Regions from separate parts of the Kluyvera chengduensis genome, predicted to be linked through region 2. Evidence: predicted binding sites of a transcription regulator. Region 2 holds the regulator's gene; each other region holds the start of a gene.
What was found. The regulator Fur, encoded in region 2, represses iron uptake genes when iron is present. The targets are predictions, from matches to a motif close to ATAATAATGAGAACNACTATCAA.

Region 1 (10,208 bases), on a different contig from region 2:
TGAATGCGAACAAAAAAACAGCGTTTATATTATAAAAAGCCCGCGTAGATCAGAGTTTTCTCAACTCGGTTTGCTTCACATAATAACCGGCAATAATATTTAATCAGTCACTCTACGTACGATAAAGGATATCGGCAGGTACGCATGATGGTGCAACGGAGTACCCCATTAAGAAAGTTCTTGCTGGCGTTGGTTATTAGCCTGGCGATGATTCCTGTTTCTCGATATATCTCTCCGACCGCATTTTATGATGGTCATTCTGTATATCTGGCATGGTTACCGCTAAGCGTCATGATTGCGCTAATGATGCTGTTTGGCCGCCATGCGGTACTGCCTTTGGCACTGGGATTTATCACCACCAACTACTGGCAGCTGCATCTTTCTCCGCTTGATTCATTAACATTATTGTTTTGTCAGTTGACCGCCGTATGTATTTCCAGCCTTATTTTATATTCTATTCTGGGACGGCGTTGGCGGCATGGATTAGCAATTCATCATATTGGCTTACGTATTTTCTGGTTTGGCTTTGCGATGCCAGTGCTCGCTAAGGCTATGATGTATTTAGTGGGAGAATTGACCGTTGTTCCTGCTGAAATGTTTAGTTATTTTAATATAACCACTGTTATTTATGCGATTGTTGATATTCAGGGTCTGGTGTGTGCATCCTTAATATTTACTAAACTGTTCTATTATCCATTGCGGATGTGTCTGAATACTCGCTATGCAAGAGCTTTCTGGCGTAAAAACATCGCGAGCTATGCTGGGCTGAAAGGAAAATGCTTTGTTATCGCTTGGCTTCTCGCGTTGATGTGCATGCTGTTTTTCCTCAGCGCGCCGTTTGGTGAGCGCTACTTTACCGGGTATCTCGTTCCTATTGTCTTTATCTTTTTCGCCTTTGGGATTAGCCAGCTATCTTATCCGCTCATCATTATGAGCTGGACTGTTTCCGCTTTTGTGCTGGTGATGTACAACAAAAACTTCCTGCACGGTATTCAAACCCAATATTCACTCTCATTTATCCTGTCGGCACTGATCTCGTTTACCGTCTGTTTGCAGTACATGCTGCAAATCTATCAGCGTAGCAAGCACTTAAAACATAAGTGGCAGATGCAGGCGATGATTGACCCACTGACCGGGCTGCCTAACCTGCGTGCGCTGGAGGATTATATGAAAACGGCGGGCATCACCAGCGTGTGCTGCCTGCATATCAAAAATCTGGACTTTCTTAGCCGTCACTACGGCATGATGATGCGTATTCAGTGCAAACGCAGCATCACTCAGGTTCTACACCCTAATCTGGATGACAACGAAAAGCTCTTTCAACTGCCGGGGAACGAACTTTTGCTGGTGCTGAATGGCCCGGAGACCGAGGCACGCTTGAACCACCTGATTGATTTCCTCAAGCGTCAGGACATTCGCTGGAACAACACGCCGCTGAATCTGGAATACGGCATATCCTGGGGAAGGGTGCGCGCACCGGATGATAACCTCTACCATACGCTGGGGCAACTGAGCTGGCTGGCAGAACAGGCCGGGGAAGAGAATCAGATCCTGCAGCTGGATAACGGTCAGGTGGAGGCATTTGATGAAACCAGCGAGCGCGTTGTGCTCCTCAACCGCATTAAAGCGGCGTTGGATCGTGAAGGATTTGTCCTCTATGCTCAGCCAATCAGAAAGCCATCGGGGGAAGGTTACTATGAAATCCTCACCCGCCTCATTGATGTGAATGGCATGGTTATGCCGGATAAATTTATTCCTGTTCTGACGCAGTTTAACCTCAGTAAACGGTTTGATATGCAGGTAATGGAGAACCTGTTCCGCTCACTGGATGCTTTTCCCGGACAACGTTTTTCCGTCAACCTGATGCCCTACACGTTGATGCATAAAGAGAGCGCCACCGAAATCATCGCGCTCTTCCAGCGCTATCGCGTCAACGTCCGGCGTATCATCATTGAAATTACGGAAGAGCAGGCGTTTTCTAATTCAGATACCAGTATTAACAATATACAGATGCTCCGCGATTTTGGCTGCCGGATTGCTATTGATGACTTCGGTACTGGCTACGCCAACTATGAACGCCTGAAGCGTCTTGAGGCCGATATCATCAAGATTGACGGTGCGTTCGTGCGTGACGTGCTTACTAATCCAATGGATGCGATGATCATTCGCTCTATCTGTGAGCTGGCGGAGATGCAGAACCTGGAGGTTGTTGCCGAATATGTTGAGACCGAAGCACAGCAGGCGCTACTGACGGAGCTAGGCGTGCACTATATGCAGGGGTATCTGATCGATAAGCCAAGGCCGCTTTGTGATATTGGCTACCAGACGGAGTCATAAAGAAAAAGGGCCTGTAACGCAGTTACAGGCCCTTTTTTAATGGGATTGGAATTACAGAACCAGTGCTGCGATAGAAGCAGACAGTACGCTCACCAGCGTAGAACCGTAAACCAGCTTCAGACCGAAGCGGGAAACCACGTTACCCTGCTCTTCGTTCAGGCCTTTAATGGCACCTGCGATAATACCGATGGAAGAGAAGTTGGCGAAGGAAACCAGGAATACGGAGATGATACCGACGGCGCGCGGAGAGAGCTCAGCGGCAACCTTTTGCAGATCCATCATCGCAACGAATTCGTTAGAAACCAGTTTGGTCGCCATGATACTACCGACCTGCAGGGATTCGCTTGCCGGTACACCCATAATCCATGCAACTGGATAGAAGATGTAACCCAGAATGCCCTGGAAGGAGATGCTGTAGCCAAACCAACCGGTCACGGTAGCGAACAGGGCGTTCAGCGCGGCGATCAGGGCGATAAAGCCGATCAGCATCGCAGCAACGATAATCGCAACTTTGAAGCCTGCCAGAATGTATTCACCCAGCATTTCGAAGAAGCTCTGGCCTTCGTGCAGGTTAGACATCTGGATGTTCTCTTCGCTGGCATCAACGCGGTATGGGTTGATCAGCGACAGAACGATAAAGGTGCTGAACATGTTCAGTACCAGCGCTGCCACAACGAACTTCGGCTCCAGCATGGTCATGTAGGCGCCAACGATAGACATCGAAACGGTAGACATCGCCGTGGCCGACATGGTGTACATGCGGTTACGGGACATTTTACCGAGGATATCTTTATAGGCGATGAAGTTTTCAGACTGGCCCAGAATCAGGGAGCTGACGGCGTTGAAAGACTCGAGCTTACCCATGCCGTTGATTTTAGACAGCACGGTACCAATCGCACGAATAACAATCGGCAGAATACGGATATGCTGCAGAATACCGATCAGCGCAGAGATGAAGACGATAGGGCACAGAACCTTCAGGAAGAAGAATGCCAGGCCTTTATCGTTCATGCTGCCAAAGACGAAGTCGGTCCCGTTGTTCGCAAAACCAAGCAGTTTTTCGAACATTTCGGCGAAGCCACGTACGAAGCCCAGACCAATGTCAGAGTTCAGGAAGAACCATGCCAGTAAAACTTCAATGACAAGTAATTGAATAACATAACGAATGCGAATCTCTTTGCGGTTGGTGCTGACCAGCAAGGCCAGGATCCCTACCACCACGAGCGCGAGAACAAAATGCAAGACGCGGTCCATATTTGCTCCAAACATGAGACGGGTTAAATTTTCTTGCACATTCTATGTAACATCATTAAATAAAACGAGATCCCCGTCCCACTATATTTAGTTCCTGTGAGCAAACTCAAAATTAGTGATCAAAGATACATTTTTGTGATGTTAAGTAAATGTATGAAAAGTTCCTCTGTTGTACTACTCTCAACATAAGCGTACACCAAACCCCCGCAACCTCCAGTCTGGCAATTGATTCCGGCTATCAGAGTAATCATTATCATCTCTTACAAATGAACTTGATAATCATTCTCATTCTGTTAGCCTGAAACATAGCAAAGGCTATGTTTTTGAGGCAGAGAATGAACAACAGTCGCGTTGAAAGTAACACCGGTCGTGCAGCGCGCCGTATGAGGCTTGCGCTGATGGGACCCGCATTTATTGCCGCCATCGGGTATATCGATCCCGGCAACTTCGCTACCAATATTCAGGCGGGGGCGAGCTTCGGCTACCAGCTGCTGTGGGTTGTTGTCTGGGCAAACCTGATGGCGATGCTGATTCAGGTGCTGTCGGCTAAGCTCGGTATTGCTACGGGAAAAAACCTGGCGGAGCAAATTCGCGACCACTACCCGCGTCCGGTGGTGTGGTTTTACTGGGTGCAGGCGGAAATTATCGCCATGGCGACCGACCTCGCTGAATTTATTGGCGCGGCTATTGGTTTTAAACTGATCCTCGGGATTTCGCTGCTGCAAGGCGCGGTGCTTACCGGGATTGCGACCTTCCTGATTCTGATGCTGCAACGCCGCGGGCAAAAACCGCTGGAAAAAGTGATCGGCGGTCTGCTGCTGTTTGTCGCGGCGGCCTATATTGTAGAGCTGATTTTCTCCCAGCCACAGCTGGCACCGCTCGCAAAAGGAATGATTATTCCGTCGTTACCTAACTCCGAAGCGGTGTTTCTCGCGGCGGGCGTATTGGGGGCGACCATCATGCCGCACGTTATTTATCTGCATTCATCACTGACTCAGCATCTGCATGGCGGGAGCGCAAAAGAGCGCTATCACGCGACGCGGTGGGACGTGGCGATTGCCATGACCATTGCCGGTTTTGTTAACCTGGCGATGATGGCGACGGCGGCAGCGGCGTTCCATTTCCACGGACACACCGGCATTGCCGACCTTGACGAAGCGTATCTCACCCTCGAACCGTTGTTGAGCCATGCGGCGGCAACCATCTTTGGCCTGAGCCTGGTCGCGGCGGGGCTCTCCTCTACGGTCGTCGGGACGCTGGCCGGTCAGGTGGTGATGCAGGGCTTTATTCGCTTCCACATCCCGCTGTGGTTCCGCCGCGCGGTGACGATGCTACCGTCATTTATCGTCATTCTGATGGGGCTCGACCCGACGCGTATTCTGGTGATGAGCCAGGTGCTGTTAAGCTTTGGGATCGCGCTGGCGCTGGTGCCGCTGCTGATTTTCACCAGCAATCGTCAGCTAATGGGCGAGTTGGTCAACACGTTGTGGATTAAACGGATTGGCTGGGTGATTGTGGCGATTGTGGTGGCGCTGAATGGGTGGCTGCTGTTGGGAACGCTGATGTAGTCAACCCGGAGTCGCTGCGCTCATCCGGGCTACTTTTGAACGGTAGCCCGAACGAGCGCAGCGACTCCGGGAAAGTATCAATGATGATGCCCGTGTCCATGACCGTGGCCTCTCCCGCGACCACGATGATCGTCACGGTCGCGCCAGCCTTCACGATAGCCGCGCTCATAGGCTTTGCGTTTATCCCAGCCTCGGTGCCAGCCGTTATCGCGGTGATACCAGTTCCGATGCCAGTAATCACGGTCGCGCCAGCGGCCGCCGTCCCAGTAGTTACCGTAATTATCGCGATCGCCAATTTGTAATTTTACGGATGGCAGCAGGGTGATTTCACCAGCATTCGCGAACATCGGGGCCGATGCTATCAACACTGCCGCCAGAATCAGTGACCTGAACATACTTCTCTCCTATTACGATCGTGGCCTGAAAGGCCTGTTAACGCAATATTACAATTCGGTAAATACCCGGATTATTGGTGTAACTCTTAAATCGCCAGGAGAGAGCACTTTTTGCTAAATTCGCTGTTATTTTATACCGCTCAAAATACGATCAATGTCGGCACATTCCTGCGCGCTGAAAAGACGGTTTTCTAGCATGCCGACGGCGTCATCAAGCTGTGCGGTCTTACTGGCGCCAATCAGAACTGACGTGACCGCCTGTTGACGCAGTACCCATGCCAGCGCCATCTGCGATAGCTTCTGTCCGCGCTGTTCGGCCATCGTGTTGAGCTGGCGTACGGCCTCGAGCTTGCCGTCAGTCAGTTGCTCAGGCTTCAGGAAGATACTGCCGCTGGCGGCGCGGGAATCGGCCGGAATGCCGTGCAGGTAGCGGTCGGTGAGTTGACCCCCAGCCAAGGGTGAAAAGGCAATACAGCCCACACCTTCTTGCTTCAGCACCTGAAGCAGGCCGTTTTCTGCACCGCGCTCAAGCATTGAGTACTTCGGCTGGTGAATAAGACACGGCGTGCCGAGATCGTTAAGAATTGCAATCGCCTGGCTTGCCAGTTCAGCCGGATAATTGGAAAGCCCAATGTACAGTGCTTTACCCTGGCGAACGATATGATCCAGCGCGCGCATGGTTTCCAGCAGCGGCGTTTCCGGGTCTGGACGGTGGTGGTAGAAGATATCAACATACTCCAGCCCCATTCGCTTAAGGCTTTGATCAAGACTGGAAATCAGATATTTACGAGAACCCCAATCGCCGTATGGACCGTCCCACATGGTATAACCGGCCTTAGTGGAGATAATCAGCTCATCGCGATAGGGCAGAAAATCCTCTCGCAGAATACGGCCAAAGTTGCTTTCAGCTGAACCTGGAGGTGGCCCGTAGTTATTGGCTAAATCGAAATGGGTGATGCCAAGGTCGAATGCATGGTGCAGCAGCTGGCGGCTATTTTCGACCCGCGTTTCGTCACCAAAGTTGTGCCATAGCCCCAATGAAACGGCTGGTAGCTTGAGGCCGCTATTGCCGCAGCGCTGAAACGTCATGGTTTCATAACGCGTGGGACTTGCCTGGTAAACCATTGTGTCCTCCAGATTATCCGGTTGTGTATACGCTTACACTAACCAATGTCCATCGGCTCGTACACTCCTGAAATCTGTAAAATTAGCTTTCCAGAGGACTTTCTTATGAATTCTGGACAGCCTTAACACTTCTTCAATACTCAAAGGAACAGCTGACTGGAGGAGGTGCATGATGACAACGTCCTATACCGTGGCAGATTACCTGCTAGACCGCCTCGCCGACTGCGGCGTTGACCACCTGTTTGGCGTCCCCGGAGACTACAACCTCCAGTTTCTCGACCATGTTATTGCCCACCGCCAGATACGCTGGGTCGGCTGTGCCAACGAACTCAACGCCGCCTATGCCGCCGATGGCTATGCGCGGATGCAGGGCTGCGGGGCACTGCTCACCACCTTTGGTGTCGGGGAACTTAGCGCGCTGAACGGGGTAGCGGGAAGCTTTGCCGAACACGTCCCGGTGCTGCATATCGTCGGGGCGCCCAGTACTGGCGCACAGCAGCGACGTGAGTGTTTACACCACACGTTGGGGGATGGCAATTTTGACCATTTTCGCCAGATGAGCGCCCCGGTTTCGGTGGCTCAGGGCGTGCTGGATGCGGCTAACGCTCGCGATGAAATTGACCGGGTGCTGCGTGATATTGTGCGCCACAGCCGCCCTGGTTATCTCCTGCTACCGGCGGATATCGCTTCACTGCCGACCTCACGTCCTGTAAACGCTCTCACCGCGCACAATGCACCGGCAGACGCAACTGAACTGGCCGAGTTTGTCTCTCATGCCCGCGCTTTGCTGCGCGACGGTCGCCGCGTGTCGCTGCTGGCGGATGTGCTGGCGCTACGCTTTGGCCTTCAGTCGACGTTAAACAAATGGGTAGATGCGGTGCCGATCCCTCACGCCACGATGCTAATGGGGAAAGGACTATTTAATGAGGCTCACGCGGGGTTTGTGGGGACTTACAGCGGCGGGGCGAGCCTGCCGGAGACGCGCGCGGCGATTGAAGATGCTGACGTTATCTTTTGCATCGGCACCTGTTTTACCGACACCATCACCGCAGGCTTTACCCACCATATACCGGTGGAGAAATCCATTGAGATCCAACCTTCTGCGGCGCGAGTCGGCAAGCGCTGGTTTAGCGGGATAAGTATGCAGGAGGCGGTTAACGCGCTTATCACGCTGAGTCGCGACGTCTCGGCTCAGTGGCAAATCCAGCCGGCCCGGGTGATGACGTCCGCGTCAGCGGATAACGGGCATCTGACCCAGCGCCATTTCTGGCAGACGCTGGAGAAATACCTTCAGCCGCACGACATTTTACTGGGTGACCAGGGGACGGCGGCGTTTGGCCTTGCTGACCTGACGCTGCCGCAGGGGGCGAGCCTGATTGTTCAACCGCTGTGGGGCTCGATTGGCTATACGCTGCCTGCCGCGTTTGGCGCGCAGACCTCGCAGCCGGACAGACGCGTGGTGCTGGTAGTGGGGGACGGTGCGGCGCAGTTGACCATTCAGGAGCTCAGTTCAATGCTGCGTGATGGGCTCCGTCCATTGATTCTGCTGCTGAATAATGAAGGCTACACCGTGGAGCGCGCGATCCACGGCCCGGAACAACGCTACAACGATATCAGCCTGTGGAACTGGACCCAGATCCCGCAAGCGCTCAACCTGGACTGCCAGGCCGAGTGCTGGAAGGTGACCAATGCGTCGCAGCTCAACGATGCGCTGACCCGCGCGGCACGGGGTGACAAGCTGATGTTGCTCGAAGTCATGTTGCCAAAAATGGACATTCCTCCGCTGCTAAAAGCCGTCACCCAGGCGCTGGAAGCGCGCAACAGCGGGCATTAATCCTTTTGTTTGCGCGGCACCATCATCGTCGGTTTACCCGCCAGCAGGAGCCAGGCGGGGAGCATGACGATACACAGCAGTGGGAGCAGCGTGGTATCAGGCACGACGACGGCGGCCATAAACAGGCTCAACCACGCATCGCGGGTGACCACCAGAACTAGCCCCAGAATGGCGCAGGAGACGGTAATCGCCGCCGGAACGGCGTCAACGTGCGCGTGGAGCATCAGACCGAGTGCGACGGCGACAAATACCGCCGGGAAGATGCGACCACCGCGGAAACCGCAGGCGGCGGCAACGACCAGCGCCGCCAGCTTGCTGAGCGCAAATAGCATATAGTCGCCCGCGCCGAAGGATTGTCCGGCCGTTAGCCTCTGCATCTCATCCAGCCCTTTAAATAGCGTAATCGGGCCGCCAACGGTGCCGATAATCCCCAACACAAAACCGCCCACGCCGAGGATAATGACCGGATGCTTCAAACGATGCACCAGCGAGTGCAGGTGGGGCAGGCACCAGACCGCCACCATACCGATGGCGATAGCAAAGACGGCCACGATAGCGCCGCTGAAAATGTCGACCAGACGCAGGCCCTGATAGGGCTCAATTGGCAGAGAAAATTGCGGATGGAAGAACATGCCGGTGGTTAACGCCCCGGCGGCAGCGGCGAGCAGGGGAGCAAACAGCCTATCCCACAGCGGGGAATCATTATTGCTCGTCAGCGTCTGGGAGAAAATCAGCGCGGCGGCAACCGGCGTACCAAACAGTGCGCCGATGGTGCCGGCGGCGGCGAGAATGGTCCAGTCCAGCGAACTCACGCGCGGGAAAAAGCGGGCGCCGAGCGCCACGGCTAGCGCAATGTTCACTGACATAATGGGATGTTCAGGACCGAGGCTGACGCCACCCGCCAGCCCGATAATTAAGGCGATGGTCAGGCCCGGCAGATGAGACGGCGGAACCGCCGCGCCGATGAGCGGCTCACTGGCAGGGTCCGGGCCAGCATGGCCGGGACTATAGCGAATGACCAGACCGACGGCGATGCCGGTCAGGGTCAGCATCAGGATTATCCAGAACGGTGAATCAAAGGATACGCCGAACACGGCGGGCAGATTACGCCACAGCAGGTGTTGCAGCACGGCCGCTATTTTCATCACCACAATCAATATCAGGCTGGAAGCGACGCCGATAAGCACAGCGGGAACAGAGAGCAACAACATTGTTCGGGCTCGCGGGTGGAGCATGTTTTTATCCTTTTAACTGAATGCTGCGGTTACTTTGCATTTTCCTGCGTTTACGTTCAGCGCAAATGGTGCTGAAACGATACGGCGCTACGGCCTGTGCATCTGATAAAAATGACGCAAAAAATGTGACCTGGATCGATAATCCTGGGGTGCTCACACAAACGTCATTGTCGTGAAAGCGCCTTGAATTTACAGTGTGACAAAGATTTATTCTGACTTTAGCGGAGCCGTAACGGAATGACAAAGTTTGCTTTAGTGGGTGATGTTGGGGGCACCAATGCGCGTCTGGCATTGTGCGATTTAGCCAGCGGTGAAATTTCGCAGGCGAAAACCTATTCCGGCCTTGATTATCCAAGCCTGGAAGCCGTAGTCCGCGTCTATCTTGACGAGCATAACGTGTCGGTTGAAGACGGCTGCATCGCTATTGCCTGCCCGATTACCGGCGACTGGGTGGCGATGA
Region 2 (10,208 bases):
CCCGTCGCTGAACAACCAGTTCAACGTGCTGGTGAACCTGGCGGTGGTGACCAACATTATTCCGTACATCCTGTCGATGGCTGCACTGGTCATCATTCAGCGGATGGCGAATGTGCCGGTAAACAAAGCGCGCGTGGCGAACTTCGTGGCATTCGTTGGGGCGATGTATAGCTTCTATGCGCTCTACTCTTCCGGCGAAGAAGCGATGCTGTACGGTTCCATCGTGACGTTCCTCGGTTGGACGCTGTACGGTCTGGTCTCACCACGGTTTGAATTGAAGAATAAGCACAGTTAAGTCTGTGCTGGTGTTGCCGGATGGCGCTTCGCTTATCCGGCCTACAACGACCACAATGATGGATTGCGTGTAGCCCGGGCGAGGCATTTATGCCGACCCCGGGGCAGCATAAAGCCCATAAAAAAGGGAGCCATTCGGCTCCCTTTTTCTTCCCCAATCACTCAGGCGTTTTTCAGCACTTCGCTGACAATCTCTACCGCTTCTTTCTCAATCTGCTTACGGTGTTCAGCACCGAGGAAGCTTTCGCAGTAAATCTTGTAGGCATCTTCGGTGCCGGATGGACGCGCCGCGAACCAGCCGTTGTCGGTCATTACTTTCAGACCGCCGATAGAAGCGCCGTTACCCGGTGCCGCCGTCAGGCGTGCGGTAATCGGGTCACCCGCCAGCGTGCTGGCACTCACCATTTCTGGAGAGAGCTTAGACAGCACCGCTTTCTGTGCGGACGTTGCGCTGGCCTGCAGACGGTTGTAGCTTGGCGCGCCGAAACGAGCCGCCAGCTCGTTGTAATGCTCCTGCGGATTCTTACCGGTGACAGCGGTGATTTCCGCCGCCAGCAGGCACATGATGATCCCGTCTTTATCGGTAGACCACGGCGTACCGTCGAAACGCAGGAAGGAAGCGCCCGCGCTCTCTTCGCCGCCGAAGCCGAAGCTCCCGTCGAACAGACCATCAACGAACCATTTGAAGCCAACCGGTACTTCTACCAGCTTACGGCCCAGGTCGTTCACTACGCGGTCAATCATCGCAGAAGAGACCAGGGTTTTACCCACGGCAACGTCTTTGCCCCACTGTGGGCGGTGCTGGAACAGATAGTTGATCGCCACCGCCAGATAGTGGTTCGGGTTCATCAGGCCTGCCGGGGTGACGATACCGTGACGGTCATAATCAGGGTCGTTAGCAAATGCCAGGTCGAACTTATCACGCAGCGCCAACAGGCCCGCCATCGCGCACTCGGAGGAGCAGTCCATACGGATTGCGCCGTCTTTATCGAGGTGCATAAAGCGGAAAGTCTGGTCAACGTGATCGTTAACAATGGTCAGGTTCAGGTTGTAGTGCTTAGCGATACGCTTCCAGTATTCGATACCGGAACCGCCCAGCGGGTCAACGCCCAGGGTCAGCCCGGCTTTCTGGATAGCCGCCATATCGACGATATCCGCCAGCCCTTCAATGAACGGCTGCACCAGATCGACTTCTTTGACGTGGCCGGAAGCCAGCGCCGCGTCGTACGCGATACGCTTCACGCCTTCCAGATTGGCAGCCAGCAGCGCATTCGCGCGGTCTTCAACCACTTTGGTGACGTTGGTATCAGCCGGGCCACCGTTTGGTGGGTTGTACTTGATGCCGCCATCTTCCGGTGGGTTGTGGGATGGCGTAATCACGATCCCATCGGCCAGCTTGCCGCCTTTTTTGTTGTGTACCAGGATAGCGTTAGATACCGCTGGCGTTGGCGTAAAGCCATTGTCTTCCTGAACAATGACATCCACCCCGTTTGCTGCCAGCACTTCGAGAACGGAGATAAACGCCGGCTCAGAGAGCGCGTGAGTATCTTTCCCGACATAGCATGGGCCCGTAATTCCATTTTTCGCGCGCTCTTCAGCAATCGCCTGAGCAATGGCCAGAATATGCTTTTCGTTGAAGCTGTGACGACCTGCGCTCCCACGGTGGCCGGACGTACCGAACTTCACCGCATGTTCCGGGTTGCTCACATCAGGCTGCAGCACGTAGTACTGCGCCGTCAGTTGGGCGACGTTGATCAAATCACTCTGCTGTGCAGGTTGTCCTGCACGGGTATGGTTTGCCATTGCCTGGTCCTTCTTATGCAAGGGTTAGATTGTCAGTATTAGATAGTACCGCAAACCTTCTCAATCAATTCCGCCGGGAATTGCATTGATTGCATGATGTGTTCGACCATGCTGCATTTACGGCCTGTATTGGTATTGGTAATGACCCAGTATGGCGTATCCGGAACCTGTTTTGGTTTTGTCTGATTGCCGTTTTTGAGCAGCGTTTGCTCATCAGCCGCAAAATAGACACGGGTACGTCCGTGGAGGGATTCGGTTGCTTCTGCAAACGCTTTATTGTCCAGAGCGTACAGCGTGGTCAGAATCAGCATGAAGCGGTTAACCGCTTTCTTCTGCTCAGCATATTCGTCGGAGAGCAGCAGCTCGCGCATAGCACGGACTTTATCTTTAGCGGTTTTCACCGTTTTTACGTCAGCAACGGGAGCAGCAGCCGGGGCCGGAGCGGGAGCCGGTTCTGCTTTGACGACCGGCGCAGCGGCAGCAGCCACGGGCTGGGAAGCGGCGGAGAATTTCAGCATACGCCGTAAAATGTCGGACGCGCTCTCGCCAATGTGCAGAGTGTGAGCCGCAATATAGCGATAGAGCTCGTCATCAACTTCGATCGTTTTCATCTTAATCCGGTGCGATAATTTTTCTGAATACAATTCATTGGGATTATAAAGTCAAAACCCAACAGCGGGTAGCGCCAAACCAGGAAGACGGCAAAATTCGGATGAGTTCCTTTCTTGCCCCTGAGCGTTAGAATGTCCAACATGATACCCTAACCCGACAATGCGAAAAAAAGAACTTTGCTATGAAATTGAATGTCCGAGCGCAATCTGCACAAAACCTGCACAATAATTCTCCCATCGTTCTCGTCCACGGCCTGTTCGGCAGCCTCGATAATCTCGGGATCCTCGCCCGTGACCTGGTTGTCGATCACGATATCCTTCAGGTTGATATGCGTAACCACGGTTTGTCGCCGCGCGCCGATGAGATGACCTATCCCGCCATGGCACAGGATCTGCTCGACACGCTTGACGATAACGGTATTGAAAAAGCGACGGTGATTGGCCACTCAATGGGCGGTAAAGCGGTGATGGCGCTGACGGCACTAGCCCCTGAACGCATCGACCGTCTGGTGGCGATTGATATCGCACCGGTGGATTATCACGTTCGTCGTCATGATGAGATTTTTGCGGCCATCAACGCCGTGACCAGCGCCGGGGTGGCAACCCGCCAACAGGCCGCGACGGTGATGCGCGAGTATTTAAAAGAAGAAGGCGTGATTCAGTTCCTGCTGAAATCCTTTGTTGACGGTGCCTGGCGCTTTAACGTGCCGGTGCTGTGGGAGCAATACCCGCACATCGTCGGCTGGGAAACCATTCCCGCCTGGGACCACCCTGCTCTGTTTATTCCTGGCGGCAATTCACCGTACGTCACCGAAGCCTACCGCAGCGAGCTGCTGGCTCAATTCCCCCAGGCAAAAGCACACGTCATCGCCGGTGCGGGCCACTGGGTTCACGCCGAAAAACCGGATGCGGTACTGCGGGCTATCCGTCGTTATCTCAGCGAGTGATTAAAAATGCATCGACCGCGCGCCAGAATGGCCGTGGTCGTTGGCGTGTGGGTCTCACTGATGTATGATTGCGCGCTGTCTGCACCGGGCACCGCCCGGTAGCTTGTTTCCCCGAAGTCACTCAGAACCATGGCAAAAGAACAAACGGACCGTACGACCTTAGATTTGTTCGCAAATGAGCGTCGGCCGGGAAGACCAAAAACCAATCCGCTTTCGCGTGACGAACAGCTGCGCATTAATAAGCGTAATCAGTTAAAACGCGACAAAGTGCGCGGTCTGAAGCGCGTGGAGCTGAAGCTGAATAACGAAGCCGTTGATGCGCTCAACGAGCTGGCGACTGCCCGTGATATGAGCCGGAGCGAACTCATCGAAGAGATGTTGATGAACCAGCTGGCCCAGCTACACGGACAGGGGAAAGTCTGAAAAATCCCCCCAAAACACACTTTCATGTAGCAGAGTGTGCAGTACGGCACGATAGCGGTTTCCGCACGCTTCTCAGTTCTGCTATGATTGCCCTTATCTGTGGGCAATAAGCCACCACCATATCATTAAGTTTCAAGAGGTTATTTTACTCATGGCAATCGTTGGCATCTTTTTCGGTAGCGATACCGGGAACACCGAAAATATCGCAAAAATGATTCAAAAACAGCTTGGTAAAGATGTCGCTGACGTTCACGACATTGCCAAGAGCAGCAAAGAAGATCTGGAAGCATTCGATATTCTGCTGCTGGGTATCCCAACCTGGTACTACGGCGAAGCGCAGTGCGATTGGGATGACTTCTTCCCTACGCTGGAAGAAGTGGACTTCAACGGCAAGCTGGTCGCGCTGTTTGGTTGCGGCGACCAGGAAGACTACGCCGAATATTTCTGTGATGCGCTGGGCACCATTCGCGACATCATTGAACCACGCGGTGCGGCCATCGTCGGTCACTGGCCAACAGCTGGTTACCATTTCGAAGCGTCTAAAGGCCTGGCCGATGACAACCACTTCGTGGGTCTGGCCATCGACGAAGACCGTCAGCCTGAGCTGACCGCTGAACGCGTTGAAAAATGGGTTAAGCAGGTTGCAGAAGAGCTGCACCTGGAAGACATCAAAAACGCCTGATGCAAAATAATGAGGCTTAGTGATGAAACTACGCCTCATTAATAGGTAAAAGCAATTAAAATAATAGCTACAATTTTTTAACTTTTTAGCGCATACCTGTACAATATCTTCTGATTTAGCGCGGTCTCATCGTAACTTTGTCGGTGAAGCCTCGTTTTTGATAGCTTAGTTTACCCGGCTCTTGCTGTTTTCATTTCAATAGGGTCATTCTATAATGAGACGCATTAATTCGGGTGCATTCTCTGTGATACTTTCGCTGATGGAAGTTGATCGTTTAGCAACAGGACAGATTCCGCATGACTGACAACAATACCGCATTAAAGAAGGCTGGCCTGAAAGTCACACTTCCACGGTTAAAGATTCTGGAAGTCCTCCAGGAACCCGATAACCACCATGTCAGCGCGGAAGACTTATACAAACGCCTGATCGACATGGGTGAAGAGATTGGTTTAGCGACGGTTTACCGCGTACTGAACCAGTTTGATGACGCCGGCATCGTGACTCGTCATAACTTTGAAGGCGGTAAATCCGTTTTCGAACTGACCCAGCAGCATCACCACGATCACCTGATTTGCCTCGACTGCGGCAAAGTGATCGAGTTCAGCGATGATTCCATCGAAGCTCGTCAGCGTGAAATCGCGTCGAAGCATGGTATCCGCTTAACTAACCACAGTCTTTATCTCTACGGTCACTGCGCTGAAGGCGACTGCCGTGAAGATGAACACGCGCACGACGCTGTCGCAAAATAAGCGTACGGCCTCTCGAAAAGCCAGCCTATGCGCTGGTTTTTTTATGCCCTGCGTTTACTGCGCCCACAAAAAAACCGCTGCAAAAAAGTGCAGCGGTTTTTTATTATCAGCGTAAGCTTATTTCTGTGGCGTGTTGTTGCTGCGAATTTCTTGCCAGATCTTGTCGCAGTTTTTCGCTACCGCTTCATCATTGCCCATTTTTCTGGCGTTAATGCATTTCTGGTAGTCAATGACGCGCACGCTTTCCTGGTTAGCGAACTGCTCGTGCGCTTTCTCTTGCTTCAGCACGTTCAGTACGCTCTGGCAGGCCTGAATTTTATCCGGATTGCCTTCTGCGGTGTTAATACAGGCGCTGTAGGCATCCTTCAGCTTGCTATCTTCCTTCGGCGCAGGAGATTGCGCACAGGCGGTTAACCCGGCGGCCATCAGCGCAACAATAATTAGTTTTTTCATACGATGAGCCTCTTAGCAGCGGCAGAGGTCTCCCCCTGCCGCATTAGCATCAGAAAATGGTGAATGGTGCGATAACCATGAATTTCACGTCACGCTCATCCTGGAAGATGTTGCCGTAACCACCGCCCCAGCTTGGGATATCGGAGTGGTTGTCGTACTGGGTGAAGTGCAGTTTGAACAGCGTACCCTTCGCACGACCATCCTGTACGGTGTAAGCCACATCGAGGCTGTAGGCAGACTCTTTAATCTTGTTGTTCTTGTCGTAGTACGCATCCGGGTTCAACTGCCAGCTCGCTGGCTTAGCATCCCATGCATAAACGTAAGAAGCACCCACTGCCCAACCCGGCAGATCCCAGTTCTTCAGGTCATACATGGTGCCGAAGAAGACCGCTTTTTCGCCGTTGGCGTTGAAGTCAGAGCGGTTATCCCACCAGATATCCAGACGACCGTTAGAGGAGGCGTAGGTTGGCGTCATACGCTGCAGGAAGTAACCCTGCTGACCTTCTGCTTTAACCCAGGTCCCTTCCAGGCGGAAGTCGAACACTTCTTGCAGCTTGTAGCCGAAGGTTAACGCCTGCAGCCATGCTGTGCCGTCATAGATATCGTTAACACCATGATCGCTCACCTTGTCACGGGTGCCGTAGAACTGGTAGCTGGTGGTCAGCGGGCCGCCAGGGATATCAAATTTGTAGCTACCTTTGGCGAAGTACTGATCGATATAGCCTTCTGCCTGACCAAATGCGGCTTCCAGCACCAGGTCATTTTTGAAATCGTATTTCGCACCGATAGAGTGCAGGTAATCAACTTTGGTCTTCTGATCGTTCTGATAGAAGTTGTCCATTTCAAGGTGCCAAGGCGCCTTGTAGTTGTTAGTCCACATATAGGAGAAGCTCAGCGCGCCAGCATCACCGTAGTCGAAATTGGCCCCGGCTTCAGCACCCTGATAAGTACCAGGCATGAAGCTCCAGTGCGGCGCCAGCAGCGTCTGACCGGTTGGCTGGATGTAACCTGCGCGAGCCCATGCTGGCCCTAATTTAAATTTAGCTGCCGCTTTGTACAGGCTGATACCGCTCTTATCGCCGCTGTAATCTTCGCTGTAGCCTTTGTTCTTAGAGGAGAACGCAATTTCGTTCGGGTGACCGCTTTCAGCACTTTCCGCCATTTCAATCGCGGTGAACGCAGCAATATCAATACCGAACATATCGGCAGCATAGCCGGACTGGAAGTCGAGGTTGGCGTTCCAGGTGGAGTGAGAAAGGTTGGTTTTGTATTTGTCATTATCAGTGACATCTTTACGGTCACGCTCACGCTGCCAGTAATAGATGCCGCCAGTCAGTGTGGAATCGTCGATGAAGCCTTCCGCTTTTGCTTCTGGAGTCATCATAAAGCCTGACATTGCTGTTACACCGGCGATAGCCAGCGCCAGCGTACTACGTTTGCCACTAAACGTACGCATAGTTATATCCTCTTTGACTTTTAAAAATGCCGCTGCAAAGCAGAAGCAAAAAATAAAAACTTTAAAAAAAATGAACTTCTTAAAAAAGGTGTTTCGCTACACCGATAGACTATTTTTCGCGACGCGAATTATCAATCCTTTTCCGCAATGAGAGTGCAGGATTATGACAAAGCGCACATATTTGGTTTCTGTTTGTAACACCGTGCGTTATTGAAACATTTTCACCTCAGGCCTTGCGGGCTCTGGATGAAATGTGAATGAGAGCGTTTACATAATGTTTTTGTAACAGCGAGGAGAAAAAAAACATAAGCGCTTAGGCTTAGAAGATTTGCATTAATTCGCTACGCGAAACTATGAGAGGACGTATTTTTTCATCCGAAAGGACACCGTTATTCCAACGAAAGATTTCGTTAAAAACGAGGCAAAAAAAAACGCCGCAAGCGCGGCGTTTTTATTATTGGGCGTTAATTACCCCACCCAAGTGTCTCGTAAACCAACGGTACGGTTAAAGACCAGCTTCTCCGCGGTGGTGTAGCGGCTGTCGAGGCAGAAGTAACCCTCACGCTCGAACTGGAACGCTTTACCGGCCTCAGCGGCCTGCAGAGACGGCTCAGCGTAGCCCTGCTTGATAACCAATGACTCTGGGTTCATCACCGACAGGAAGTCTTCTGCGGCACCAGGGTTTGGCACGCTGAAGAGACGGTCGTACAGGCGAATTTCAACCGGCAGCGCATGCGCCGCGCTAACCCAGTGAATTACGCCCTTCACTTTACGGCCATCTGCTGGGTCTTTGCTCAGGGTATCGGCATCGTAGGTACAGAAGATAGTGGTGATATTGCCTTCCGCATCTTTCTCTACGCGCTCTGCTTTCACCACATAGGCGTTACGCAAACGAACTTCTTTACCCATCACCAGACGCTTGTACTGCTTGTTGGCTTCTTCACGGAAGTCTGCACGGTCGATCCAGATCTCAGCGCTAAACGGCACTTCACGGCTACCCATTTCCGGCTTATTCGGATGGTTAGGCATAGAAACCAGCTCGCTTTCGCCCTGCGGGTAGTTTTCGATAACCAGTTTAACCGGGTCGATAACCGCCATCGCGCGCGGCGCGTTCTCGTTGAGATCTTCACGAATGCAGGATTCCAGCGAAGCCATCTCAATGGTGTTGTCCTGCTTGGTCACGCCGATGCGCTTACAGAATTCACGAATAGATGCCGCGGTATAACCACGACGACGCAGACCCGAAATGGTCGGCATACGTGGGTCATCCCAGCCTTCTACGTGTTTTTCCATCACCAACTGGTTCAACTTACGTTTGGACATCACGGTGTATTCCAGATTCAGGCGCGAGAATTCGTACTGGCGCGGGTGAACCGGGATGGTGATGTTGTCCAGCACCCAGTCGTACAGACGACGGTTGTCCTGGAACTCCAGCGTACACAGAGAGTGCGTAATGCCTTCCAGCGCATCGCTGATGCAGTGGGTGAAGTCGTACATCGGGTAGATGCACCACTTGGTGCCAGTCTGGTGGTGATCGGCAAACTTAATGCGATACAGCACCGGGTCGCGCATGACGATAAACGGTGAAGCCATATCGATTTTAGCGCGCAGACAGGCGGTACCTTCGGCAAAACCGCCGGTACGCATTTTTTCGAACAGCGCCAGGTTCTCTTCAACGCTGCGATCGCGGTACGGGCTGTTTTTGCCCGGTGCGGTCAGCGAGCCGCGGTATTCGCGGATCTGCTCGGGCGTCAGTTCATCAACGTACGCCAGGCCTTTGTTGATCAGTTCGACCGCGTAGGCATGCAGCTGATCGAAGTAATCAGAAGAGTAACGGACGTTGCCAGACCAGTGAAAACCTAACCACTCGACGTCGTTTTTGATGGACTCAACGTATTCGATGTCTTCTTTAACCGGGTTGGTGTCATCGAAACGCAGGTTGCACTGGCCTTGATAATCTTGCGCAATGCCAAAGTTCAGGCAGATAGATTTCGCATGGCCGATGTGCAGATAGCCATTCGGCTCTGGCGGAAAACGAGTATGCACCGTGTTGTGCTTACCGGTAGCCAGATCTTCATCAATGATCTGACGAATAAAGTTAGTCGGGCGGGCTTCAGCCTCACTCATCGTGGATTCCTCAAAGCGTAAACAACGTATAACGGCACATGATCTTATAAGCCGCGCCCGGAGACAACTATTAGTTGCACAAAAAAGGCGGTGGAATACCGAATATGGGGGTATTTGCTGCAAAAAAAAGCGGCGGAGGATCTCCCCCGCCGCTTAAGGCACTTAACTCACTTTACTCAGGAGCAGTTATTTACCTTTAATCTCATACAGTGGCGTTTGACCGGCAACCACATGACCTTCAGCTTTAATCACCAGACCGCCGAAATCGTCGCTGTTGCTGCAAACTACCGGACTAATCATCGAGCGCGCATTAGCGTTCAGGAAATCCAGGTCCATTTCCAGGATCGGCTCACCCGCTTTCACTTCTGCACCCTCTTCAACCAGACGTTTGAAGCCTTTACCTTCCAACGCCACGGTATCGATACCCATGTGGACAACGATTTCCGCGCCTTTGTCAGTTTCCAGGCAGAACGCGTGGTTGGTGTTGAAGATTTTCACAATGGTGCCCGCTGCTGGGGAAACTACGGTTTTATCCGTTGGTTTCACCGCCACGCCGTCACCGACCGCTTTGCTGGCGAAGGCTTCATCAGGAACCTGCTCCAGCGCAACCACATCACCGGTAATCGGAGAAACCAGGGTTTCTACGGTCGCGGCGTTAGCCAC
Region 3 (10,208 bases), on a different contig from region 2:
CGTATGAGCTTCGACGAACTGCTGGCGGTGCTGAAGGCCAACTTCGCCACGCCGGAGGGCGAAAAGGTTCGCGCGCGGCTGATGAACCGCTTTGAGAAATACGGTAACGATATCGACGATGTCGATAACATCAGCGCCGATCTGCTGCGTTTTTACTGCAAAGAGGTGGAAAAATACCGCAACCCGCGCGGCGGCCAGTTTACGCCGGGCTCCTATACCGTCTCCGCCCACGTGCCGTTAGGGTCGGTGGTCGGCGCAACGCCGGACGGACGTTTTGCCGGAGAGCAACTGGCGGACGGCGGACTGTCGCCGATGGTCGGCCAGGATGGTCAGGGGCCAACGGCGGTGCTGAAATCGGTGAGCAAACTCGATAACTTCCTGCTCTCCAACGGCACGCTGCTGAACGTCAAGTTCACCCCGGCAACGCTGGAGGGGGAAAGCGGCCTTAACAAGCTGGCCGATTTCCTGCACGCCTTTACCAAGCTCAAGCTCCAGCATATTCAGTTCAACGTGGTGAACGCCGAGACCCTGCGCGAAGCCCAGCAGCGCCCGCAGGATTTCGCCGGGCTAGTGGTGCGCGTAGCGGGCTACAGCGCCTTCTTTGTCGAGCTGTCGAAGGAGATTCAGGATGACATTATCCGCCGCACCGCGCATCAGCTGTGAGGTGATTGAGACGCGCGCCGACACGGCGCGCATTTTCAATATCCAGCGCTATTCGTTGAACGATGGTCAGGGCATCCGTACCGTGGTGTTCTTCAAAGGCTGCCCGCACACCTGCCCGTGGTGCGCCAACCCGGAGTCGATGTCGCCGAGAATCGAGACCGTGCGCCGGGAGAGCAAGTGCCTGCACTGCGCCACCTGTTTGCAGGATGCCGAGGAGTGTCCGTCCGGCGCGTGGGAAAATATTGGCCGCGACGTGACGCTGGAATCCCTCGAACGAGAAGTACTCAAAGACGAGGTGTTTTTCCGCGCGTCCGGCGGCGGTGTAACGCTCTCCGGCGGCGAAGTGCTGATGCAGGCCGAGTTCGCCACCCGCTTTTTGCAGCGCCTTAAGCAGTGGGGTATTCGCACCGCTATTGAAACCGCGGGCGATACCTCCCCTCGCCGCCTGCTGCCGCTGGCGCGGGCATGTGATGAGGTACTGTTTGATCTCAAAATCATGGACTGCGCACAGGCGCGTCAGGTGCTGAGCATGAACCAGACGCGGGTGCTGGAGAATTTTCGCCTGCTGGTCGCGGAAGGGATTAAGGTGATTCCGCGGCTGCCGCTGATCCCCGGTTACACCCTCAGCACCGAGAACGTCGCACAGATTCTGGCGTTTCTGACGCCGCTACCGGTTGAGGAAGTGCATCTGCTGCCGTTCCATCAATACGGCGAGCCGAAGTATTCTCTGCTGGAGCGGGAGTGGGCGATGGCGGGGATAAAAGCGCCTGAGCCCGAGGAGATTGCGCCGATTCAGGCGATGGTGGAACGGGCGGGGTATCGGGTGGTGGTAGGAGGCTAGTCCCGCACAAAACCGGTAGGCCGGATAAGGCGTTTACGCCGCCATCCGGCATCGCGCAACAAATTGCCCGATGGCGCTACGCTTATCGGGCCTACAAAAAACGCTAATGCGTGGCGTTATTCCACATCCAACAGCCACTTCTGCGCCGGGGTCAACCGGCTCGCCGTTTCCGGCGTTAACCAGCGTCGCTGATCCTGCTGCGCGGTATCCGCCCGGTCGATATACAACCCATGCAGAACGCGGCGGCGCGAGCCTTCACGGTTGGTGGTGCCGCCGTGCCAGGCGTGGGCGTTGTAGATCATCACGCTGCCTGCCGGCGCCTCAAAAATTACCTCATCCGGGTGCGGCAATCCCACATCCTCCAGTACCTCTTCCGGTAACTCCGGGCGCAGATGGGTTGCCGGAATAATCCGCGGTGCGCCGTTGGCGGCATAGAGATCGTCAATCGCCCAGATGGTGTTGACCAGATGCACCTTCGGGAAGTCCGGACGCGGCTTTTTCCAGTCGGCGTGCAGCGGCTGATGACCCCCGTTGTACAGCGCTTCGCGGGCGTTGAGACTGGAGATTTTAAACTCGCCCTCAAAGATATAGCGGCACGCCGACAAAATCAGCGGATGCGACCACACCTTCTCCCATACCACGCCCTTATTGACGAGGTTCGCCACGCGGGTCGCCGTCTCTTCCTGGTGGTGCTCCACCGCCAGGTTCTCCCCTTCTTTCTCCACCAGATAGTCAATGCGTTCGCGCATCGCCGCCAACCAGTCGGCATCCGCCACGCCGTGGACTATAGTGTAGCCCTGGGTATCCAGTTCATGTTTCATCGTCGCTGACAGTTCGCCACTCGCGCCCAGCGCCTCCAGCCAGAATGCCGCTTGCTTGTCCATACCGCCCTCTCTTTTGTTAACCATTTCACAACATGTATGAAAAGTTACTGCACGAGCGGCCGGCATTCTGTATGAGATAGCTACACAACGCTGGATTTTTGTGTACAGCAAAATAAAGTGTGATGAGATTCAAAATCCAGAATAATAACCAGGACATGAGCATGTCAGAGCAATCCCTCGTCCCCGTGCTGGAGCAGCTGCTTGCCCGGCAAAGCGACCTTGTCGTGCGGTTTCCGCAAACCTCGCAGCCTGCGCCGGAGCTGGCAATGAGCGTATCGTTTCCCCGGATGGAGATCGTGCTGGAAGGCGAGCTTGCCGATGGTTGCCTGAGCGCGCCGCTGGGGCCATTACAAGCGCTATATTTGCCCGGTGGCCGCTGGAACGCCCCGCAGTGGCAAGGCCCCGCCACCACGCTAAGCATCCTGTTCAGCAAGCAGAAGCTGGGCTTCAGCCTACAGCGCTTCGACGGCAAAAAATTCGTGGAGATCCGTAAGCAGCACGTCGCGCGCCTCGGGCCTCGGGTGGGGTCATATTTACTGCTGGCGATGAACGAACTGGCTATTCGCCCGGTGATGCCGACGGCGCAGATTGTGCTGAGCGGGCTGCTGAGCCACTGTATCGATCAGCTCACCCATCTGGCGGACACGGTCAGCAAGAGCAAAGAGCTGTTTCTGGCGATTCAGGAATATATCGATGAGCACGCCGCCGAAGCGCTCAGCCGGGAGACGGTGGCGAAGAAGTTCCACATTACGCCGAACTACCTGTCGCACCTGTTTCAGAAGTCAGGATCGGTGGGATTCAACGAGTATCTGACCGCCGTGCGGCTTGAGCTCGCGAAGAAATTACTGCGCGGGTATGAGATGAAAATCAAAGAGATAGCCCATCACTGCGGCTTTGAGGACAGCAACTATTTCTGCCGAATTTTCCGTAAGCATACGGCGCGTTCGCCGTCGGAATATCGCCGTCATTGCCGCACGATGTAGCTATTTTTTCGGGCGATATTTTTCCGGCAGCTCCGGTACCGGGCGACGGTCGTCAATCAGATGGCGGATAGTCAGGATTGGATGACGCCACAGCATACGCGGGCCTGCCCAGCGCATAATCTGCTTCATCTCTTCGCGTTTGGCAGGCTGATAGCAGTGTACCGGGCACTGTTTGCAGGCCGGTTTTTCCTCACCAAACACGCACTTATCCAATCGTTTATCAGCATAGGCATTCAACGCCTGATAGTGCTCTGCATCGTCCTGCGCCTGCGGGCAGCGCTGCTGATAAAGCGCAATCATGCTGCGGATGGTCCGTTTTTCCCGGTCGATGCGTTTGCCTGCCATAGCCTGTTCCTCACCAATAAAGATGCATTAATAATACACTTTTAATGAGGCTTTCGCAGCCGCTTTATGCCTCGTGTTTGTCCACATGTCCCAGCGGTTTTTCCGGGAAGCAGACGTCGCGCACCCGGCGTTTCAGCTCGGCGGCATCCGGGAAACCGTCGTCACGCTTGCGGTCCCAGATAAGCGCCTCGCCGACGGTAATGGTAAAAATTCCGCCGGTGCCGGGTACCAGGGTTACCGAAGCGATGTCGGTGCTGAAGGTGTGCAACAGCTCCTGCGCCATCCAGCTGGCGCGCAGCATCCAGTTACACTGGGAACAGTAGGTGACCGTAATAGCGGCTTTCTGCGTCATAGTATTCTCGCGATGAGTCAAAGGACTGATTGTAATCAAAATGTTGCATGCATAGAGATTTATTTGCAAACTTTATTGCAAATGATAATTCCTATCATTACTATTCGCATCACATTAAACGGAGTCGTTCGAAGCGCTTAAGGAAAAGCCGACTTCTGGAAGTAGCGAGTGAGCCAATACTAATAACGATGAAAGGCATGGCAACTATGTACAAATCCATTCAATCAGAGGCGTGGTGCAAGAAAAGCCTACTGGTAACCTCTTTGCTTGCAGCGATTTATCAGACTTCCGCCGTTGCGGCTGACACACAGGACAAAACCGCCGCGGTAGACAGCGCCGAGCAAATGACCGTCACCGCACCAGCACCGGTTCTGAAACCGGGTAGCCAGCACGCCATTAGCGCGCAGGAGCTGCAGGACAAAGGGGCCAACGACTTTGGTTCCATCATGCGCTATGAACCTCTGATTGGCGCGACCGGCTCCAGCGGCGGCTCCGGAAACGGCAAAAGCGGCTTCGACCGCGGCGGCTACACCGGCTATAACATTCGCGGGCTCGAGAGCAACCGCGTTGGTATCGACGTTGACGGGATTGCCCAGCCAAACGCTACCGGCCGTAGCTACGTAAGCCGCGCGGGCCAGAATACCTTCGGCATTGGCCGCGACTACATTGACCCGTACATGTACGGCAGCGTGGATATTCAGTCCGGGGCAACCGACACTGAAACCGCCAACTCTTCTATCGGCGGCAACGTCTCCTTCCAGCCGAAATCGGCGGACGACTACCTGCACCCGGGCAAAACCAGCGCCTTTAGCTATCGCAGTGGTTACGACTCCGCTGACCGCAGCTGGCACAACGGCCTGACGGCAGCGGGCGGCGATGAAACCCTGCGCGGGATTTTCGTCTACAGCCGTCGCGATGGTCAGGAGACCACCACCAACAGTTCAAACGTCGACGCCTTCCCGGCCAACTGGCACTCCGACGCGTTTATGACTTCCGGGATCTGGCAACCTAACGATCAGCATAAACTGACCAGTACCCTCGATTACTACCATAAAACCAACCATACCCATTACGACGTCTGGAACGACAGCGGCAGTAAGACCATTGGTAATGCGCAGCAGACCAGCCAGACCCGTCGCTGGGGGCTGAGCCTGAAAGATGACTGGACGCCGATGAACGACTTCATCGACAGCATGTCCACCAAGGTGTACTACCAGCACACCGAAGCGCACGACCAGACCTATATGCCAGACAGCTTCACCAATACCATGGAAACGGTCTATTCGAACTACGACACCGATACCTGGGGTATGCAGACGGCATTGGCAAAAACGCTGGGCCGCCACGACCTGAGCGCTGGCTTTAACGCTAGTACCACCAAAACCCAGCGTCCGTTCAGCCAGTCGCCGGTTCCGAGCGTCTTCACCGAGATTATGCAGCCGGAAGCGGACAGCCGTGAGTACACGGTAGCTGGCTTCCTGCAGGATCAGATCAACTTCGATCTCGACGGCCATAACTTTGCGGTGATCCCGGGCGTTCGCGTAGTGCACCAGTCCACCAAGCCGGATAATCTCAACAGCCTGACCACCAACAGCACGGTGCTGACAGAGTCGTCGGTCTCCAAATTGTATGGCAAAAACTCAGACACTCAGGCGCTGCCGTCACTGACCTTCCAGTACGACATCACGCCGCGCATGATGACCTACCTGCAATACAAACGCGGCGCGGAATTCCCGAATACCAGCCAGCTGTATGGTTCATGGAACCTCGGTTCCAGCTACGCGGGGCGCGGTCAGTATGCGCTGATCGGTAATACCGATCTGAAAACCGAGACCAGCGACAACTTCGAGTGGGGCATGAAGGGTGAGGTGACCGAAGGGATCACCATGCGTACCGCGCTGTTCTATAACAGCTATAAAAACTTTATCGCCTACACCCGTTACACCCGTGCGAACAACCCGGGCCAGTTCACTAACGTACCGTCAAATATCTACACCATTTATCAGGCGGAAAACCGCGATAAAGCCTATATCTACGGCGGTGAGATCAGTGCGAAGTTCAACTTCGGCACCTGGTTTGAGCAGGTTGATGGCCTGAGCGCCACCCTGGCCTACGGCTACAGCGAAGGGCAGTCTAAATCCAGCTACTACGGCGACAAATATGTCGACCTCGATAGCGTTGCACCAATGAAAGCCATCGTCGGCGTAGCGTGGGACGACCCATCTAAAGTTTACGGCACCGCGCTGACCGCGACGTTCGTGAAAGGCAAACGCGCTACCGCCACTAACCGTGAAAGCTACACCAACACCGGCAGCGCGCTGACGGATTCCACCAGCGAATACATGCGCGTGCCTGGCTACGGCATGCTCGACTGGACGGCCTACTGGCGCGTGGCGAAGAACGTCCGCATCAACGGCGGCGTGTATAACCTGACCGACCGTAAATACTGGGACTACCTGAGCAGCCGCAACATTGAAACGTCCACCAATCAGGACGCCAATGATAAATCGCTGGCGGTCATGCCGGGCCGTACCTGGCAGCTGGGCGTTAACGTCGATTTCTGATAACAACATCAATGAAACCTGCCCCCGGCCATTGGCCGGGGTAATTATAAGGAAGAGAGCTATGCAAAACTCACCAACCGAACTGTGGCAGCGCTATCAGGACGTTAAAGCCAGCGGCACTGCCAAATACGCCCGCGACATCGCTGCCACGATGGGTATTAGCGAGGCGGAACTGACCGAAGCACGCGTCGGCCACGATGCCGTTCGCCTGCAGGATAATGCACGCACAATTCTCGCCGCACTTGAACACGTGGGCGAAACCAAATGCATCTGCCGCAACGAATATGCGGTTCACGAGCAGGTTGGTGCCTTCACCCACCAGCACCTCGACGGCCACGCAGGCCTGGTGCTGAACCCGCGCGCGCTGGATCTGCGTCTGTTCCTGAGCCAGTGGGCGAGCGCATTCCACGTCAACGATCAGGGGCGCGAAAGCATCCAGTTCTTTGACCCGCACGGTGACGCAGTGCTGAAGGTTTACACCACCGACGCTACGGACAGCGCGGCCTGGCAGGCGCTGATTGCCGAACAGACGCAATCAAACCCAACGCCGCTGGCCCTTCGTCCGGTAGAAAGCGCTCGCTACGCCGAGACGGCTGACGGTGCGGCGCTGGAAAAAGAGTGGCGCGCGATGACTGACGTGCATCAGTTCTTCGTGCTACTGCGCAAATACAACCTCTCACGCCAGCAGGCTTTTCGCCTGGTGAGCGATGACCTGGCCTGCCGTATCGACACCGAGGCCCTGCCTCGCCTGCTGGAAACCATCCAACAGGACGGCAACGAATTTATGATTTTTGTCGGCAACCGCGGCTGCGTGCAGATCTTCACCGGCACGCTGGAAAAACTGACGCCAATGCGCGGCTGGATCAACATCTTCAACAGCACCTTCACCCTGCACCTGCGCGAAGAAACTATCGACGAAGTGTGGGTAACCCGCAAACCGACCGTGGACGGTCGTCACGTCACCAGCGTGGAGCTGTTTGCCAAAGACGGCACCCAGATTGCGCAGCTGTACGGCCAGCGCAGCGAAGGTCATCCGGAGCAGACGCAGTGGCGCAACCAGGTGGATAGCCTGACGGCGGAAGGCCAGACCGTATGAAACGCCTGCTGATACTGTTAGCCGCGCTGCCGCTGTTCTCCAGCGCCGCCGAGCGCATTATCACGCTTGGCGGCGACGTCACCGAAATCGTCTACGCGCTGGACGCGCAGTCTCAGTTAGTGGCACGCGATAGCACCAGCACCTGGCCTGCGGCAACCCAGTCTCTGCCGGATGTCGGCTACCTTCGCCAACTGAGCACCGAAGGCATTCTTTCTCTACGCCCAACGTTAGTACTCGCCAGCAGCCAGGCACAGCCCTCGCTGGTGCTGCAAAAGGTAGAAGGCAGCAAGGTGAAGGTAGTTAACGTGCCGGGTGGCTACGATGCCGCAGCAATGGACAGCAAGGTAAAAGCAATTGCCGACGCGTTGGGTAAACAACCCCAGGGCGATGCGCTGCGCAAAACGCTGCATGACGAGATGGCCAAAATCCCGGCGCAGCCGCTGAGCAAGCGCGTGCTGTTTATTCTCAGCCACGGCGGTTCCGGCGCGCTGGTGGCCGGTCAGCAAACGGCGGCAGACGGTGCTATCAAGCTGGCAGGCTTACAGAACGCCATGCAGGGGTTTGACCACTACCGCACCATGTCGCAGGAAGGGGTCATCGCCAGCGGGCCGGATCTGGTGGTTATCTCCGCTGACGGCCTGAAGGGCATGGGCGGTGAAGCCGCGCTGTGGAAGCTGCCGGGGCTGGTGCAAACGCCTGCCGGGCGCAATAAACAGGTGCTGGTGATTGACGATATGGCGCTGCTGGGCTTCGGTCCGCGCACGCCGCAGGCGCTGCAACAGCTGCGCCAGAAAGCGGAGCAACTGCACTGATGAACGTCACCGCCTCACGCCAGCTGTGGCTGATGGTGCTGCTGCTCGTTGCCCTGACGCTGTTTGCCACCACGCTCGGCGCCATGCGCCTGCCGCTGGCGAGCATCTGGCCGTCGGGCGATGAAGTGCTTCGTCACATCTGGCTCACCATCCGCCTGCCCCGCGTCCTGCTAGCGCTGCTGGTTGGCAGCGCGCTGGCGCTCTCCGGCTGCGTGATGCAGGGGCTGTTCCGCAACCCGCTGGCAGACCCGGGCCTGCTCGGGATCAGCAGCGGTGCGGCGCTGGCGGTCTCCTTCTGGGTGGTGCTGCCCATTTCGGTGCCGGTGCTGGTGGCGCTGTATGCGCCAATGCTGGCGGCGTTTATCGGCAGCCTGGCGGTGATGGCGGTGATTTTTGTACTGAGTAAAGCGGGAGACGGTTCGCTCTCCCGCCTGCTGTTGGTAGGGATTGCAATTAACGCCCTGTGCGGTGCGCTGGTGGGCATGCTGTCGTGGATAAGTAACGACACGCAGCTTCGTCAGATGTCGCTCTGGGGAATGGGCAGCCTGGGGCAAGCCGAGTGGCCGACGCTACTGGTTGCCGCCACGCTGATTATCCCTGCGTCGCTGGTGGTCTGGTGGACGGCGGCACGCCTGAACCTGCTTCAGTTGGGTGATGAAGAGGCGCACTACCTCGGCGTTAACGTGCGGGTACTGCAACGGCTGCTGCTGTTGTGCAGCGCGGTGCTGGTGGCCGCCTCGGTGGCGATCAGCGGCGTCATTGGCTTTATCGGGCTGGTCGTGCCGCATCTGATGCGCATGTGGCTGGGGCCAGATCACCGGGGGCTTATCCCCGGCTCGCTGCTGGCAGGCGCAATTTTGCTGCTGATTGCCGATACTCTCGCCCGCACCGTGGCGGCCCCCGCCGAAATGCCGGTCGGGCTGCTGACCAGCCTGCTCGGTGCGCCGTGGTTCTTGTGGCTTATTTTCCGTCAGGAGAGGGGGATGCGTGGATAATCAGTACGTTGCGCGCTCGCTATCGCTGAAGCTCGGTAAACGCCGGGTGATTGATAATATCTCGCTGGCGCTACAGCCCGGCGAAGTGACCGCGCTGATTGGTCCTAACGGCGCAGGAAAATCGACGTTACTGCGGCTGCTGACCGGCTTTTTATCCGCCGACAGCGGCGAGCAACATATCGAAGGAAAAGCGCTTAGCACCTGGTCTGCCTCCGCCCTTTCCCGCCGCCGCGCGGTAATGCTGCAGCGCACGCAGCTTAACGCCAACTGGCCGGTGGAAACGGTGATTGCGATGGGACGTGCGCCGTGGGGAACGCAGGTTGACCCGGCGCTGATTGCGCGGGTGATGGCCGAAACCGGCTGTACGCACCTGGCAGGCCGACTGTATCCCGCGCTTTCCGGCGGCGAGCAACAGCGCGTACAGCTCGCACGGAGCCTCGCGCAGTTATGGGGTGAAGATGGCCCGCAGGGCTGGCTGTTTCTGGATGAACCCACCTCGGCGCTGGATCTTTACTACCAGCAGCACCTACTGCGGCTGCTGAAAAAGCTGACCCGACGCGGCAAGCTGCACGTGTGTATCGTGCTGCACGACCTCAATCTCGCCGCGCTGTGGGCCGACTCGATACTGCTGCTGCATCAGGGAAAACTGGTGGCGCAGGGCACGCCGCAGGAG

Region 1: a site for Fur is predicted at 3,864-3,886, ahead of ACH1XZ_RS00850 (Nramp family divalent metal transporter). Genes of this name have one in related genera too.
Region 3: a site for Fur is predicted at 4,150-4,172, ahead of ACH1XZ_RS15090 (TonB-dependent receptor domain-containing protein). Genes of this name have one in related genera too.

What each region holds. Positions count from the first base shown of each region.
Region 1 is NZ_JBIQOI010000001.1:180,743-190,950, forward strand. Features, by position in the region: gene ACH1XZ_RS00840 (sensor domain-containing phosphodiesterase) at 145-2,337, shown strand; gene ACH1XZ_RS00845 (NupC/NupG family nucleoside CNT transporter) at 2,389-3,591, opposite strand; gene ACH1XZ_RS00850 (Nramp family divalent metal transporter) at 3,927-5,159, shown strand; gene ACH1XZ_RS00855 (DUF2502 domain-containing protein) at 5,237-5,554, opposite strand; gene mgrA (L-glyceraldehyde 3-phosphate reductase) at 5,681-6,679, opposite strand; gene ACH1XZ_RS00865 (alpha-keto acid decarboxylase family protein) at 6,852-8,513, shown strand; gene ACH1XZ_RS00870 (ion channel protein) at 8,510-9,748, opposite strand; gene glk (glucokinase) at 9,986-10,208, shown strand, end outside.
Region 2 is NZ_JBIQOI010000002.1:988,812-999,019, forward strand. Features, by position in the region: gene potE (putrescine-ornithine antiporter) at 1-295, shown strand, start outside; gene pgm (phosphoglucomutase (alpha-D-glucose-1,6-bisphosphate-dependent)) at 457-2,097, opposite strand; gene seqA (replication initiation negative regulator SeqA) at 2,136-2,708, opposite strand; gene ybfF (esterase) at 2,891-3,655, shown strand; gene ybfE (LexA regulated protein) at 3,785-4,078, shown strand; gene fldA (flavodoxin FldA) at 4,230-4,760, shown strand; gene fur (ferric iron uptake transcriptional regulator) at 5,057-5,509, shown strand; gene ACH1XZ_RS10315 (ChiQ/YbfN family lipoprotein) at 5,627-5,962, opposite strand; gene chiP (chitoporin ChiP) at 6,012-7,418, opposite strand; gene glnS (glutamine--tRNA ligase) at 7,887-9,545, opposite strand; gene nagE (PTS N-acetyl glucosamine transporter subunit IIABC) at 9,732-10,208, opposite strand, start outside.
Region 3 is NZ_JBIQOI010000005.1:197,298-207,505, reverse strand. Features, by position in the region: gene ACH1XZ_RS15120 (formate C-acetyltransferase) at 1-663, shown strand, start outside; gene ACH1XZ_RS15115 ([formate-C-acetyltransferase]-activating enzyme) at 629-1,504, shown strand; gene ACH1XZ_RS15110 (phytanoyl-CoA dioxygenase family protein) at 1,621-2,388, opposite strand; gene ACH1XZ_RS15105 (helix-turn-helix transcriptional regulator) at 2,550-3,371, shown strand; gene ACH1XZ_RS15100 (nitrous oxide-stimulated promoter family protein) at 3,372-3,716, opposite strand; gene ACH1XZ_RS15095 (Rdx family protein) at 3,781-4,068, opposite strand; gene ACH1XZ_RS15090 (TonB-dependent receptor domain-containing protein) at 4,275-6,632, shown strand; gene ACH1XZ_RS15085 (hemin-degrading factor) at 6,694-7,728, shown strand; gene ACH1XZ_RS15080 (heme/hemin ABC transporter substrate-binding protein) at 7,725-8,540, shown strand; gene ACH1XZ_RS15075 (FecCD family ABC transporter permease) at 8,540-9,535, shown strand; gene ACH1XZ_RS15070 (heme ABC transporter ATP-binding protein) at 9,528-10,208, shown strand, end outside.